Regions from separate parts of the Kitasatospora sp. NBC_01250 genome, predicted to be linked through region 1. Evidence: riboswitches for the same ligand, from Rfam matches in the RefSeq annotation. Region 1 holds a riboswitch; the other holds the start of a gene.

The links. A riboswitch is a leader RNA that binds a small molecule or an ion and turns the genes downstream of it on or off. The one in region 1 is predicted to bind glycine.
Region 2: linked by a shared signal. The riboswitch ahead of gcvP (aminomethyl-transferring glycine dehydrogenase) and the one ahead of gcvT (glycine cleavage system aminomethyltransferase GcvT) in region 1 are both predicted to bind glycine.

Annotation. Positions count from the first base shown of each region.
Region 1 is NZ_CP108476.1:5,854,296-5,861,182, forward strand. Features, by position in the region: gene gcvH (glycine cleavage system protein GcvH) at 1-25, opposite strand, end outside; gene gcvT (glycine cleavage system aminomethyltransferase GcvT) at 135-1,253, opposite strand; glycine riboswitch at 1,403-1,507, opposite strand; gene OG500_RS24745 (enhanced serine sensitivity protein SseB C-terminal domain-containing protein) at 1,667-2,479, shown strand; gene OG500_RS24750 (enhanced serine sensitivity protein SseB C-terminal domain-containing protein) at 2,643-3,539, shown strand; gene OG500_RS24755 (ABC transporter permease) at 3,849-4,844, shown strand; gene OG500_RS24760 (ABC transporter substrate-binding protein) at 4,915-6,675, shown strand; gene OG500_RS24765 (ABC transporter permease) at 6,789-6,887, shown strand, end outside.
Region 2 is NZ_CP108476.1:7,505,723-7,512,609, forward strand. Features, by position in the region: gene OG500_RS31820 (DNA polymerase IV) at 1-434, shown strand, start outside; gene OG500_RS31825 (MFS transporter) at 598-2,091, opposite strand; gene OG500_RS31830 (PRC and DUF2382 domain-containing protein) at 2,292-3,329, opposite strand; glycine riboswitch at 3,503-3,608, shown strand; gene gcvP (aminomethyl-transferring glycine dehydrogenase) at 3,841-6,741, shown strand; gene OG500_RS31840 (DUF5999 family protein) at 6,881-6,887, opposite strand, start outside.

The sequences.
Region 1 (6,887 bases):
ACTGCAGGTGCTGCGGGTTGCTCATGGTGGTCATTCTCCAGGATGGGAAGCGGGAACGAGGGAACGGTCCGCCGAGCGGACGGTCGAAAGTCCGCTCAGTGGACTTTCAGCGGGAGGGGCCGGGTCCGCCGGGCTCAGCGGGCGCGCTTGTAGAACGGCAGCGCGACGACCTCGACCGGCTCGTGCTTGCCGCGCACGTCCACCGCGACGGCCGTGCCGGGCGCCGCGAAGGCGGCGTCCAGGTACGCGATGGCGATCGGCTTGCCGAGCGTGGGGGAGGGGGAGCCGGAGGTGATCCGGCCGATCACCGCGCCTTCGGCGGAGACCACCGCGTACTCGGCGCGCGGCACCCGCTTGCCCTCGGAGACCAGGCCGACCAGCTTGCGCGGGGGGTTGACCTCGGCCTGCGCGGCGGCGGCCTCCAGCGCCTTGCGGCCGACGAACTCGCCGCCGTTGGTGGTCTTGTCGAAGCGCACCACCCGGCCCAGGCCCGCGTCGAAGGGGGTCAGCGAGGTGTCCAGCTCGTGCCCGTAGAGCGGCATGCCCGCCTCCAGGCGCAGCGTGTCGCGGCAGGACAGGCCGGCCGGGACCAGACCGTGCGGGGCGCCGGCCTCGGTCAGCGCCTGCCACAGGTGCTCGGCGTCGGCGGGGGCGCAGAAGATCTCGAAGCCGTCCTCGCCGGTGTAGCCGGTGCGGGCCAGCCAGACCTGCTGGCCGGCCACCGTCGCGGGCAGCAGGGCGTAGTACTTCAGGCCCGGCAGGTCGGCGTCGGTCACCGAGGAGAGGATCGCGTTCGCCTCGGGGCCCTGGACGGCGAGCAGCGCGTAGGCGTCGCGGTCGTCGCGCACCACGGCGTCGAAGCCGGCCGCGCGCTCGGTCAGCGCGTCCAGCACCACCTGGGCGTTGGAGGCGTTGGCGACCACCATGTACTCGTTCTCGGCGGTCCGGTAGACGATCAGGTCGTCCAGGATGCCGCCGTCCTCGCGGCAGATCATCGTGTAGCGGGCGCGCAGCACGCCGAGCGCGGAGATGAAGCCGACCAGCGCGTGGTCCAGCAGCTCGCCGGCCTGCGGGCCCGAGACGGTGATCTCGCCCATGTGCGAGAGGTCGAAGAGCCCGGCCTTGGTGCGGACCGCGAGGTGCTCCTCGCGCTCGCTGCCGTAGCGCAGCGGCATGTCCCAGCCGGCGAAGTCGGTCATGGTCGCGCCCAGGGCACGGTGCAGCGCGTCGAGCGCGGTCAGACGGGGGGACATGGTGAGACTCCCGAAGCTGGGTGCGGGCAGGGTGGGGTGGAGTCTCCCCGTCTGTCGTCACAACCTGAGAGCTTCACCGCACCAAGGATGACGCGGCTTGCACCGTGGGTGGGCGCACGGCACGGCCGTGTTCCGCTTTCCAGATTCGCCTCGCCTACGCGGTAGGGGTGCCTGAGAGATTCCGGGGAGGACTTGCTCCTTCGGCGCCGGTCCGTGCCGACAGGGGCACCTCCGGGCTCTCCCGCGCGGGTTCGAGCGGCCAGTATGAAGTTGGGTCCTGTGGAGTACGCGGACATCATGGCATGTCCGTCCGCCCGGCGGGAGAGGGGGCCGTCTCGGTACGCTTCGACCGGACGCACTGCGTGACAAGCGCTTGTGCCAGACGGTCCGGGTCACAAGCGGGGCAGGGGCGGATGGAATCAGAGGGGTACGCCGCGACGGCGACGGGGTGGACCGAGCCCGGTCGGGCGCCGGTCGGCAGCGGCTGGCCGGCCAACGAGCTGGAGCGGGTGCTCAGCGCGGCCATCGGCGACCCCGGTGCCACGCCCCGGGTGATCGAGGTGCTGGCCCGCAGCCAGGTCTGGATCCCACTGCCCGTCGGCGCCGACCCGGCCGGTGCCGCTCTCGACCTGCCGACCATCGAGCTGGCGGGTGCGCCCTACGTGCCGGTCTTCTCCTCCGAGGAGCAGTTCCTGCGGCACGCCCCGGGACTGTCCTGCGCGGTCGCGCCGGCCTGGGACTTCGCCCGCGGCCTGCCGCTGGGCATCGGCATCGCGGTCAACCCGCAGGCGCCGGTGGGCATCCCGGTGCCGCCCGCGGGAGTCGCCGAGTTGCGGCGCGGACCGCGCGAGGGGCGCTGGGAGAGCACCGGGGCGGGCGCGGGGATGCCCGAGGGCGCCCGGGTCGCGCTGCGAGAGCCGGAGCCGGGCGAGGAGCCGATGGTGTTCCTGCAGGCCGTGTGCGCCGAGCTCGCGGCGCTGGGCGGCGTGCTGACGGCCCGACGGGCGCTGGCCTCGGTGGAGGGCGAGCCGACCGTGCTCTTCGTGGGCGTGCAGCTCGACCCGGCCGCGCCCGCCGACCCGGTGGAGGTCAACGCCGCGCTGGGGCGGGCGCTGGGGGCCGCGCCGCTGCCCGGCGGGGTGCACATGGTGCTGCTGGACCTGGCGGCCGACCCGGTGGTGGATTGGCTCCTGTACCGGGTAGCACCCTTCTACGTACGGGGCTGAGCGGGCTCGGGCCTCGACGCGAGCGCACCGCGGTGCCACCCAGGGCGTCGGCATGACGGGTGTCGGCCGGGCCCCGTAGGGTGGCGCCCGGAGCGTGGATGGGCCAGGCCGTGGGTGGGCCGGACCGTGGCGAGGGCGGCGGCATGGACAGGAGTGGGTACCGGTGACGACGGGAGCGGCGGGCGGTGGAGCGGGGCCGTGGGGCCCGGCCCCCGGTGCGGACCCGGGCGCCCTGGAGCGGGCCCTGGGCGAGGTCGCCCCGGACCGCTTCGCGGCGTACGAGCAGCTGCTGAGCGAGCTCGCCGCGGGCCGGGTCTGGATGCTGCTCTGGCACGGCACCCCCGGCAGCCCGGACGCCCAGTACGGGAACATGGACATCGGCGGTCACGGCTACGCGCCGGCCGTCACCTCGCCCGGTCAACTGGCCTCCAGCGGCTGGGCGCGCGCCCACGAGGTGATCTCCGGGCGGGAGATCGCCGCCGCGCTCTACCGCACCCGCTGGGGGCTGTGGCTCAACCCGCACGCGCCCGGCGGCGGGGTCGGCGTGCCCTGGGCCGACCTGCGCCGGGTGGCGGCCGGGCTGGACCGGCTGCCGGCCGGTCCGCTGCAGCTGTCCGATCCCCAGCTGCCGGGCACCGAGCGGTTCTACGCGCTGCTGGAGCAGCAGGCGCCCTCGGTGCGTCCGGTACGGGCGCTGCGCCGGGCCTGGGTGCGGCCAGTGGTGGGCGAGGCGTACCTGGCCATCGGGCTTGAGCTGTACGACACTTCGCCGCCGGCGGTGGAGGCGGTGCGGGCGCTGATGCAGCGCGCGATCGCGCAGGCGCCGCCCGGCCTCGCGGTCTCCACGGTCGCGATGAGCGACGAGTTCGACCCGGTGGCGCTGTGGATGCGCGCCAACAGCCGGCCGTTCTACCACCGTGAGGCGACTCCGGCGCCCTACCCGCAGGTGGCGCCCGCACCGTATCCGACCTACCCGCAGGCCGCCTATCCGCAGGCGCCGTACGGCGGTTCGCTGCCGCCGCAGTCGGGGTGGCCGCAGCAGCCCTGGCCCGGGCGCTGACCTTTCGCCGTCCGGCTGGTCCGTGTACCGATCACCCCGTGGTGTGGGTGCGGTGAACTGATGATCTTCACAAGTCACCTGAGTGGCCGTCAGGTTTATTGATCATGGACTGTGGAAGATCACAGTTGGGCATCCTTCGCCGGGCAGGGCTGGCGCGAGGCTGGAGCCAGCGTGAAGAGTTCTGCGCACCGCACCAGCCGAGCAGCTCGGGCGGCATCGACGGCTGGTTCTGACCAGGACCTGACACAGTCATGCCTGCGCCGGGCTGCCATGGGCCGACAACCGTCGGCGAGGGGACGCCAACTGCCCATGACCACACCCACCGACACCACCCCCGCCGCTCCGGGCGAGCCCGCGGCGAGCGCCTCCGCAGGGCCGGCTGCGATCGAGGGCCGTTCGCTCGGCCGCATCGCCTGGCTGCGCTTCCGGCGCGACAAGGCCGCCGTCGCCGGCGGCGTGGTGGTCATCCTGCTGGTCCTGCTGGCCGTCCTGGCCAAGCCGATCGAGTCGGCCTTCGGCCTCAGCCCCGATGCACTGCACCAGGACCTGCTGGACCCCGACCTCGGCAGCCTGCCCACCGGTTCGTTCGGCGGGATGAGCCTGAGCCACCCGCTGGGCGTCGACCCGCTGCAGGGCCGCGACCTGCTCTCCCGGATCATCGAGGGCTCCTGGGTCTCACTCCTGGTGGCCTTCGGCGCCACCGTGCTCTCCAACACGATCGGCACCGTGCTCGGCGTGATGGCCGGCTACTACGGCGGCTGGGTGGACACCGTGATCAGCCGGGTGATGGACACCTTCCTGGCCTTCCCGCTGCTGCTCTTCGCGATCTCCATCTCGGCCTCGCTGCAGGGCGGCGCGTTCGGACTGCACGGCCTGCCGCTGCACCTGGCGGTGCTGATCTTCGTGATCGGCTTCTTCAACTGGCCCTACATGGGCCGGATCGTGCGCGGCCAGACGCTCTCGCTGCGCGAGCGGGAGTTCGTCTTCGCCGCCCGCAGCCTGGGTGCCCGCGGGCCGTTCATCCTCTTCAAGGAGCTGCTGCCCAACCTGGTCGGCCCGATCCTGGTCTACTCGACCCTGCTGATCCCGACCAACATCCTCTTCGAGGCGGCGCTCAGCTTCCTCGGCGTCGGCATCCAGCCCCCGCAGGCGAGTTGGGGCGGCATGCTGAACGACGCGATCAAGTACTACCAGGTCGACCCGGAGTACATGGTGGTCCCGGGCCTGGCGATCTTCGTCACCGTGCTCGCCTTCAACCTGCTCGGCGACGGGCTGCGCGACGCGCTCGACCCGCGCAGCAACTGAGCTTCCACCCTCCTCACTTCTCCAGCCCGGGCCACTACTTCGGCCACTACTACAAGGGGTTGATCCAGCAATGCGCCGATCTCGTACCCTCGCTCTGGCCGCGGTGGTTGCCACCACCGCGCTGGTGGTGAGCGGCTGTTCGAGCAGCAAGTCCTCCGGTGGTGGCGGCGGTGCCGGCTCCGCCGGGGCGGACGCCGCCACCAAGGGCATCGTGAACGCCTCGGACCAGAAGGGCGGCACGGTCACCTACGAGATGAAGGGGACCCCGGACTCCCTGGACCCGGGCAACACGTACTACGCCTACATCTGGAACTTCTCGCGCCTGTACGCCCGTTCGCTCACCACCTTCCAGCCGGGGCCGGGCAGCAGCGGCGACAAGCTGGTCAACGACCTGGCCACCGGCCTCGGCCAGGTCAGCGACAACGGCCTGACCTGGACCTACCACCTGCGTGCGGGCCTGAAGTACGACGACGGCACCCCGATCACCGCCAAGGACGTCAAGTACGCGGTGGAGCGCAGCAACTTCGCGCCCACCGTGAACTCCAACGGCCCGACCTACTTCCAGGAACTGCTGGTCGACAACCCCACGCCGTACAAGGGCCCCTACGCCGACCCGACCGGCGGGCTGAACTCGATCCAGACCCCGGACGACACCACGATCGTCTTCCACCTCCAGCACCCGTTCGCGGACTTCGACTACCTGGTCAGCGCCCCGCAGACGGCCCCGGTGCCGCAGGCCAAGGACGACGGCGCCGGCTACGTCAAGCACATCGTCTCCAGCGGCTCGTACAAGTTCCAGTCGTACGACGACGGCAAGGACGCCGTGCTGGTGCCCAACCCCAACTGGGACCAGTCCAGCGACCCGATCCGCAAGCAGCTCGCGGACAAGATCGTGCTGAAGATGAACATCGACCAGAACACCATCGACCAGGACCTGATCGCGGGCAACGCCCAGGTCGACCTGGTCGGCGGCGGCGTCGACCCGCAGACCCAGGCCAAGCTGCTGCTCGACCCCAAGCTGAAGGCGCAGACCGACAACGCCTTCGGTGGCCGGCTCGCCTACCTGGCGCTGAACACCAAGGTCGCGCCGCTGGACAACGCGGACTGCCGCAAGGCCGTCCAGTACGCGATCGACAAGGTCTCGGCGCAGACCGCCCAGGGCGGACCGGTCCGCGGCTCGGTGGCCACCAGCATCCTGCCGCCGGACCTGCCGGGCCACCAGGACATCAACCCCTACCCGTCGGACGGCAACAAGGGCGACATCGCCAAGGCCAAGTCCGAGCTGCAGGCCTGCGGCCACCCGGACGGCTTCAGCACCACCATCATCGCCCGCAGTGAGCGCGACACCGAGGTGCAGGCCGCGACCTCCATCCAGGCCGCGCTGGCCAAGGTCGGCATCAAGCTCAACATCCAGCAGTACCCGCAGGGCAAGTACTTCTCCGACTACGCGGGTGTGCCGGACTTCGTCAACAAGAACAACGTCGGCATGATGATGATGCAGTGGGCGGCCGACTGGCCCACCGGCTACGGCTTCCTGCAGCAGATCGTCGACGGCCGCGCGATCAAGGCCTCCGGCAACAGCAACCTGTCGCAGCTCGACGACCCGGCCGTGAACAAGCTGCTCGACGACGCCGCGAGCAACACCGACCAGGCGGCCCGCGAGAAGGACTACGCGGCGATCGACGCGCAGGTCATGAACGACGCCGTGATCGTGCCGCTGACCGACTACAAGGTCTTCAACTTCCGGCCGAGCACCAACACCAACGTCGTGGCCACCTCGGCCTACGACGGCGAGTACGACTACCTCAACATCGGTACCACCGCCAAGTAAGAGCCTGGCTCCCCGTCCCCGAAGGCAGGTGAAGGCGAGCGGAGCCGGCCTCCGTCCGGCGCGACCCGAGCGGTCGCGCCGGACGGGGGCGGGGCACCCGGAGCCGTCCAACTGTGTTGGCCTACATCATCCGCAGGACGTTCGCCGCCCTGGTACTGCTGCTGGTCGTCAGCGCGGTCACCTTCGGCATCTTCTTCCTGCTCCCGAAAATC
Region 2 (6,887 bases), 1.7 Mb from region 1:
CCGCCCGACGGCTGGCCGCCCAGGTCAACCTGACGGGCGGGATCCGGCTGCTCGGCGTCGGGGTCTCCCAGCTGGCCGAGTTCACCCAGGAGGACCTGTTCGCCCAGGCGGCGGCCGAGGCGGCCGAGGAGGCCGAAGCGCAGGCGGCGGCCGAGGCCGAGCAGGCGGACCGGACGGAGCCGGGCGAGCCCGCCACCGCCCCCACCCCGACGGCGGGGGCCGACCAGGCGCTGGGCACCCGGATCTGGATGCCGGGCCAGGACGTGCGGCACGAGGAGTTCGGCGCCGGCTGGGTGCAGGGCAGCGGGGTCGGCCGGGTCACGGTCCGCTTCGAGACGCCCGACTCGCCGCCGGGCCGGGTGCGCACCTTCCTGGTGGACGACCCGGCGCTGAGCCCGGCCGAGCCGCTGCCGCTGCGGCCGGTGGAGGAGTAGCCACCCGGCCAGGGCCGGTCGTCCCCAGGGCGCCACAGGCCGGAAAGGGCGAACGCCCCGCCCGAGAAGCTCGGGCGGGGCGTTCGACGGTCCGGCGCCACCGATCCCTGGACGGCGCCGGGCGGGCTCCCGGCGGTCGTGCACCGGCGGGAGCCCCAACGCGTCAGGCGCTGGTCTTGGTGGGCTGCGGCGCGTCGGCCGACTGGTCGACCGGGGCGGTGGCCTGCCGGGCCGTCCGGATCGCGAACGGGACCAGGGCGGCGATCAGGCAGATCACGGCGGTGATCCAGTAGGCGTGCTTGTAGGCGTCCAGGGTCGGCAGCTGCACCTTGACCATCGCCGCGATCTGCGGCGGGAACTTGATGGTGTCGCCGGTCAGGACCGCACCCAGCACGGCGGTGCCGATCGCGCCACCCACGGTGCGCAGCACCGCGTTCATGCCGTTGGCGATACCGCTCTGCTCGGCCGGGACGGCGCCGTTGATGAAGGCGGGCATGGCCGCGTAGGCCAGGCCGACGCCGAGGCCGAAGAGCCCGGCGGCGAAGTAGACGTCGCCCTCGGCGCTGTGCCGCAGGGCCAGGTAGGCCATCGAGACGGCACCGAACAGGCCGCCGAGCACCAGCGGCAGGCGCGGGCCGCTGCGGCCGATCAGCATCGCGCCGATCGGGGCGGCGACCATCGAGCCGGCCGCGGAGGGCAGCAGCAGCACACCGGCGTGCAGCACGGTGGCGGTGAAGCCGTAGTGGGCGAGCTGCGCGGGGGTCTGGGTGAAGTTGCTGATCACCAGGAAGGATCCGTACATGCCGAAGCCGATGAGCAGGCCGGAGATGTTGGTGAAGGCGACGGCCGGGCGGGCCATCATCTTCATGTCGACCAGCGGGTGCTTGACCTTGACCTCGATGATGCCCCAGATCAGCGCGACCACGGCGGCGACGGCGAACAGGCCCAGCGTCTTGGTGGAGGTCCAGCCCCACTCGTTGCCGCGGCTGACCGCGATCAGCAGGGCGGAGAGCCAGCCGGCCAGGGCGATGGCGCCCAGCGGGTCGGCGCCGCCGTTCTTGTCGGTCACCGGGTCGTTCGGCACCCGCAGGACCACCAGGGCGATGGCGACGACGGCGGCGACCAGGCCCATCCAGAAGATGGACTTGTAGTCCCAGTGCTCCAGCAGCACGCCGGTGGCGACCAGGCCGAGACCGCTGCCGACGCCCATCGAGGCACTGATCGCGGCGACGCCGCCGGTGATCTTCTCGCGCGGCAGCTCGTCGCGGACGATGCTGATCGCCAGCGGCAGCACGCCACCGCCGGCGCCCTGCAGCACGCGGGCGACGATCAGCAGGGTGAAGGAGTGGGTCGCCACCGCGAGCCCGGAGCCGAGCACCAGCCCGCCCAGCGAGATCAGCAGCATCGGCTTGCGGCCCCGCAGGTCGCCGAAGCGGCCCAGCAGCGGGGTCAGGACGGCCGCCGAGAGCAGGTTGGCGGTCATCAGCCAGGTGATGTTGGAGCCCGAGACCTTCAGCTCCAGGGCCAGCGACGGCAGGATCGGCACGACCGCGGTCTGGATGACGCTGTAGGCCAGCATCGCCAGGATCAGGGCGGGCAGTACCCGGGCACTGCTCGGTTTCGCGGCCGAGGCGGTGGGCTTGACTGCCTCACTCACGGTGGCTCCTTCAGAAACGGGCTGAGCGGCTTTCCAGCTGCTTCAAGCCAGCGATAGTCAATGAACTGAAGTAACCATGCCGAAAGTGCTTCACTCTGTCAAATATCTACCGCTGAAGCTTTGTCGAGGCCGACGGCCCGGACCCGCGCGAGCGGGTCCGGGCCGGTTCGATCGGGCCGGTTCGGCCGGGCCGCCGGGGGTCAGCCGACGAGGCCGGTGGGGGTGCCCGCCTGCTGCGGCGCGGGCATCGGGGTGTGCCCGGGCGTGGCGGCGGTGCTGTCGTGGATCTCCACCTGCTCACGGCGCAGCTCGTCGCGGATCACCTTCTCCTCGGTGTACCGCTCGACCACCAGGCGCACCCGTTCGAGCGGAGCCACGTACTTGCGCACCGTCGGACGCTCCTCGCGCAGCGTCACCTCCTCGACCGCCTCGGCGATCTCCTGCGCGGTGAGGGTGGCCCGCTCCGCATCGCTGACCGGTACCCGCTCCACCCGGACCCGTTCGCGCACCACCTCGATCCGGCGCTCCACCGGCTCGGCCACCACGTACTTGCGCAGACTGGCGGTGCCCAGCACGTGCCACTCGTTGACGATCTCCAGGCGCTCCTCGCGCAGCGTCAGCTCCACCGGCCCGGGCGGCGCGTTGGTGGCCGGGCCGTGGTCGGCGCCGGTCTTGGGCGCGGTGCGCACCGGGTCGGGGGTGGGGCTCGGCGGCGGCTCGACCGGCTTGTCCAGTCCGATGGTGGCCGGCGCCGACTGCGCGGCACCCTGGGCCCGGGGCAGCTGGGTGGTCGGCTGGCCCGCGCCCGCCTCGGCCGAGCCGTTGGTGCGGGCCGCAGCGGCTGCCACGGGGGCGGCGGCCACCCCGAAGTCCAGGTCCGGCGAGCCGTTCGTGGTGGTGGCGCGCTCGGTCGTGCGGCCGGTGCCGGGGGAGTCCAGGCCGTAGTAGCGGTAGAGCTGCAGCTCCTGGGCGGGCGAGAGGTGCTGACCGACGCCGAAGTCCGGCGACTCCTTGATCAGGGACTTGTCGTAGGGCACGCGCAGCTCCTCGCCGGAGAACTCGCTCGTGGTCAGCGGGACGAACGCGTCCCGGCCGAAGATCCCGGTGCGCACGGCGGCCCACTCGGGCTCGCCCGTGGCGTCGTCGAGGTAGACCTCGTCCACCGTGCCGATCTTGTCGCCGTTGCGGTCGACGGCCTTGTGCCCGATCAGGTCTCGGGGATCGATGTCGGTCTGCACGCTTTCCTCTTCCTCCTGTGGCTGCTGCCTGCGATTCACACCAAAAGGCACGGATCGGATGACGGCGAGCCAAGCGCCGCCGTCCGTGCGCGGACTGCGCCAAGTGGGCGAGCACATTCGCTCACCTGCACGGTCGTCCGACAGGCCCGCGCTGGTACCCTGGGCGCGACCGCCGAACCCGCTCGGGAGAGTCCCCACCCTTCGGAACAGAGGGGACTGGGGCGCCGAAGGAGCAAACCCTCCCCGGAATCTCTCAGGCATCCGTACCGTGTGGGATAGGTCACTCTGGAAAGCAGGGCAGGGCCGCGGGCGAGGGAGCCGGCGGGCACCACCCTCACCGACGGTGCAAGCCGGCGGGGCGTCAGCTCCGTGCGGGCGAAGCTCTCAGGTCCCGATGACAGAGGGGGAGGCCTGTCGGGCTCGCCCGTCCAGGTCCATCCGCTCTCCACAGCGGCGCGGGCCCGCGGCGTGCGTGCCCCCGCCGGTCCGTGACCAGGAGGCCTCGACCACCATGACTGCCCAGCCGACCGCCGGTCGCCCCCGCAGCTCCGCCACCCTCGCCGAGCTCGAAACCGCCAGCCCCTTCGAGTCCCGCCACATCGGCCCCGACGCCGCCGCCCAGGAGAAGATGCTGGCCCAGGTCGGCTACGGCTCGCTGGACGAGCTCTCCGCCGCCGCGGTCCCCGAGGCGATCCGCAGCATCACCGGCCTGGACCTGCCGGCCGGCCGCAGCGAGGCCCAGGTACTGGCCGAACTGCGCGAGCTGGCCCGGCAGAACCAGGTGCTCACCCCGATGATCGGGCTGGGCTACTACGGCACCTTCACCCCGCCGGTGATCCTGCGCAACGTCATGGAGAACCCGGCCTGGTACACCGCCTACACCCCGTACCAGCCGGAGATCTCGCAGGGCCGCCTGGAGGCGCTGCTCAACTTCCAGACCCTGGTCTCCGACCTGACCGGCCTGCCCACCTCCGGCTCCTCGCTGCTCGACGAGGGCACCGCGGCCGCCGAGGCGATGGCGCTGGCCCGCCGGGTCACCAAGGTCAAGGGCGGCGTCTTCCTGGTCGACGCCGACACCCTGCCGCAGACCCTCGCGGTGATCCGCACCCGCGCGCTGCCCACCGGCGTCGAGGTCGTCGTCGCCGACCTGTCCGAGGGCATCCCGGCCGACATCGCCGAGGGCGGCGTCTTCGGCGTGCTGCTGCAGTACCCCGGCGCCTCCGGCGCGGTGCGCGACCTGGCCGCCGTGATCGAGCAGGCGCACGGGCTCGGCGCGATCGTCGCGGTCGCCGCCGACCTGCTGGCGCTCACCCTGCTCAAGTCGCCCGGCGCGCTCGGCGCCGACATCGCCTGCGGCACCTCGCAGCGCTTCGGCGTCCCTATGGGCTTCGGCGGCCCGCACGCCGGCTACCTGTCGGTGCGCGCCGAGTACGCCCGCTCGCTGCCCGGCCGCCTGGTCGGCGTCTCGGTGGACGCCGACGGCCACCGCGCCTACCGGCTGGCGCTGCAGACCCGTGAGCAGCACATCCGCCGCGAGAAGGCCACCAGCAACATCTGCACCGCCCAGGTGCTGCTCGCCGTGATGGCCTCGATGTACGCCGTCTACCACGGCCCCGACGGCCTGGCCGACATCGCCCGCCGCACCCACCGCTACGCCGCCGCGCTGGCCGCGGGCCTGCGGGCCGGCGGCGTCGAGCTCGCCCACGAGGCGTTCTTCGACACCGTGACCGCCAAGGTCCCGGGCCGTGCCGCCGCGGTGCTCGCCACCGCGCGCGAGGCGGGCATCAACCTCTACCAGGTGGACGCCGACACCGTCTCGATCTCCTGCGACGAGACCACCACCCGCGAGCACCTGGCCGCCGTCTGGGCCGCCTTCGGCGTCGCGGGCGTGGACGCGGACTCGGTCGCCGAGACGCTCCCGGCCGACCTGCTGCGCGAGGACGAGTACCTCACCCACCCGGTCTTCCACAGCCACCGCTCGGAGACCGCGATGCTGCGCTACCTGCGCCGCCTCTCGGACCGGGACTACGCGCTGGACCGCGGCATGATCCCGCTCGGCTCCTGCACCATGAAGCTCAACGCCACCACCGAGATGGAGGCGGTCACCTGGCCGGAGTTCGGCCAGCTGCACCCCTTCGCCCCGATCGACCAGGCCCAGGGCTACCTGACCCTGATCCGCCAGCTGGAGCAGCAGCTGGTCGAGGTCACCGGCTACGACGCCGTCTCGATCCAGCCGAACGCCGGCTCCCAGGGCGAGCTGGCCGGTCTGCTCGCGGTGCGCGCCTACCACCACGCGAACGGCGACACCCAGCGCGACGTCTGCCTGATCCCGGCCTCGGCGCACGGCACCAACGCCGCCTCCGCCGTGATGGCCGGCATGCGGGTGGTCGTCGTCAAGACGCTGACCGACGGCGACGTGGACGTCGAGGACCTGAAGGCCAAGATCGAGCAGCACCGCGAGCAGCTCGCCGTGCTGATGGTCACCTACCCGTCCACCCACGGCGTCTTCGAGACCCAGATCACCGACATCTGCGCCCTGGTGCACGAGGCCGGCGGCCAGGTCTACGTGGACGGCGCCAACCTCAACGCGCTGGTCGGCCTGGCCAAGCCGGGCAAGTTCGGTGCGGACGTCTCGCACCTGAACCTGCACAAGACCTTCTGCATCCCGCACGGCGGCGGCGGCCCGGGCGTCGGCCCGGTCGCGGTGCGCGCGCACCTGGCGCCGTACCTGCCCAACCACCCGCTGCAGAGCGAGGCCGGTCCGGCCACCGGTGTCGGCCCGATCTCGGCCGCGCCCTGGGGCTCGGCGGCGATCCTGCCGATCTCCTGGGCGTACGTGCGGCTGATGGGCGGCGAGGGCCTCAAGCGCGCCACCCAGGTCGCGGTGCTGAACGCCAACTACATCGCCAAGCGGCTGGCCCCGCACTTCCCGGTGCTCTACACCGGCCCCGGCGGCCTGGTCGCGCACGAGTGCATCATCGACCTGCGCCCGCTCACCAAGGAGACGGGGGTGAGCGTGGACGACATCGCCAAGCGCCTGATCGACTACGGCTTCCACGCCCCGACCATGTCCTTCCCGGTGGCCGGCACGCTGATGATCGAGCCTACCGAGTCCGAGGACCTGCACGAGATCGACCGGTTCTGCGCCGCGATGATCGAGATCCGGGCCGAGATCGACAAGGTCGGCTCGGGCACCTGGGCCGCGGACGACAACCCGCTCCGCAACGCCCCGCACACCGCCGCCACGCTGGCCGGCGACTGGGCGCACGGCTACAGCCGCCAGGAGGCGGTCTTCCCGGCGGGCGTGAACCCGGCGGACAAGTACTGGCCGCCGGTGAGCCGGATCGACGGCGCCTACGGCGACCGGCACCTGGTCTGCTCCTGCCCGCCGCTGGACGAGTACGGCTCCTGAGCGGGATGAGCCGGCGGTCGGCCCCGGTGGGCCGGCCCCGGCCGCGCGCGTGACGAGGTCCCCTGCGGCAGGTTCCGCAGGGGACCTCGTCACGTCCGGGCCCCGGTGGGCCGGGGCCGCAACCCGTCCGGGTGGGCTGTCAGGCG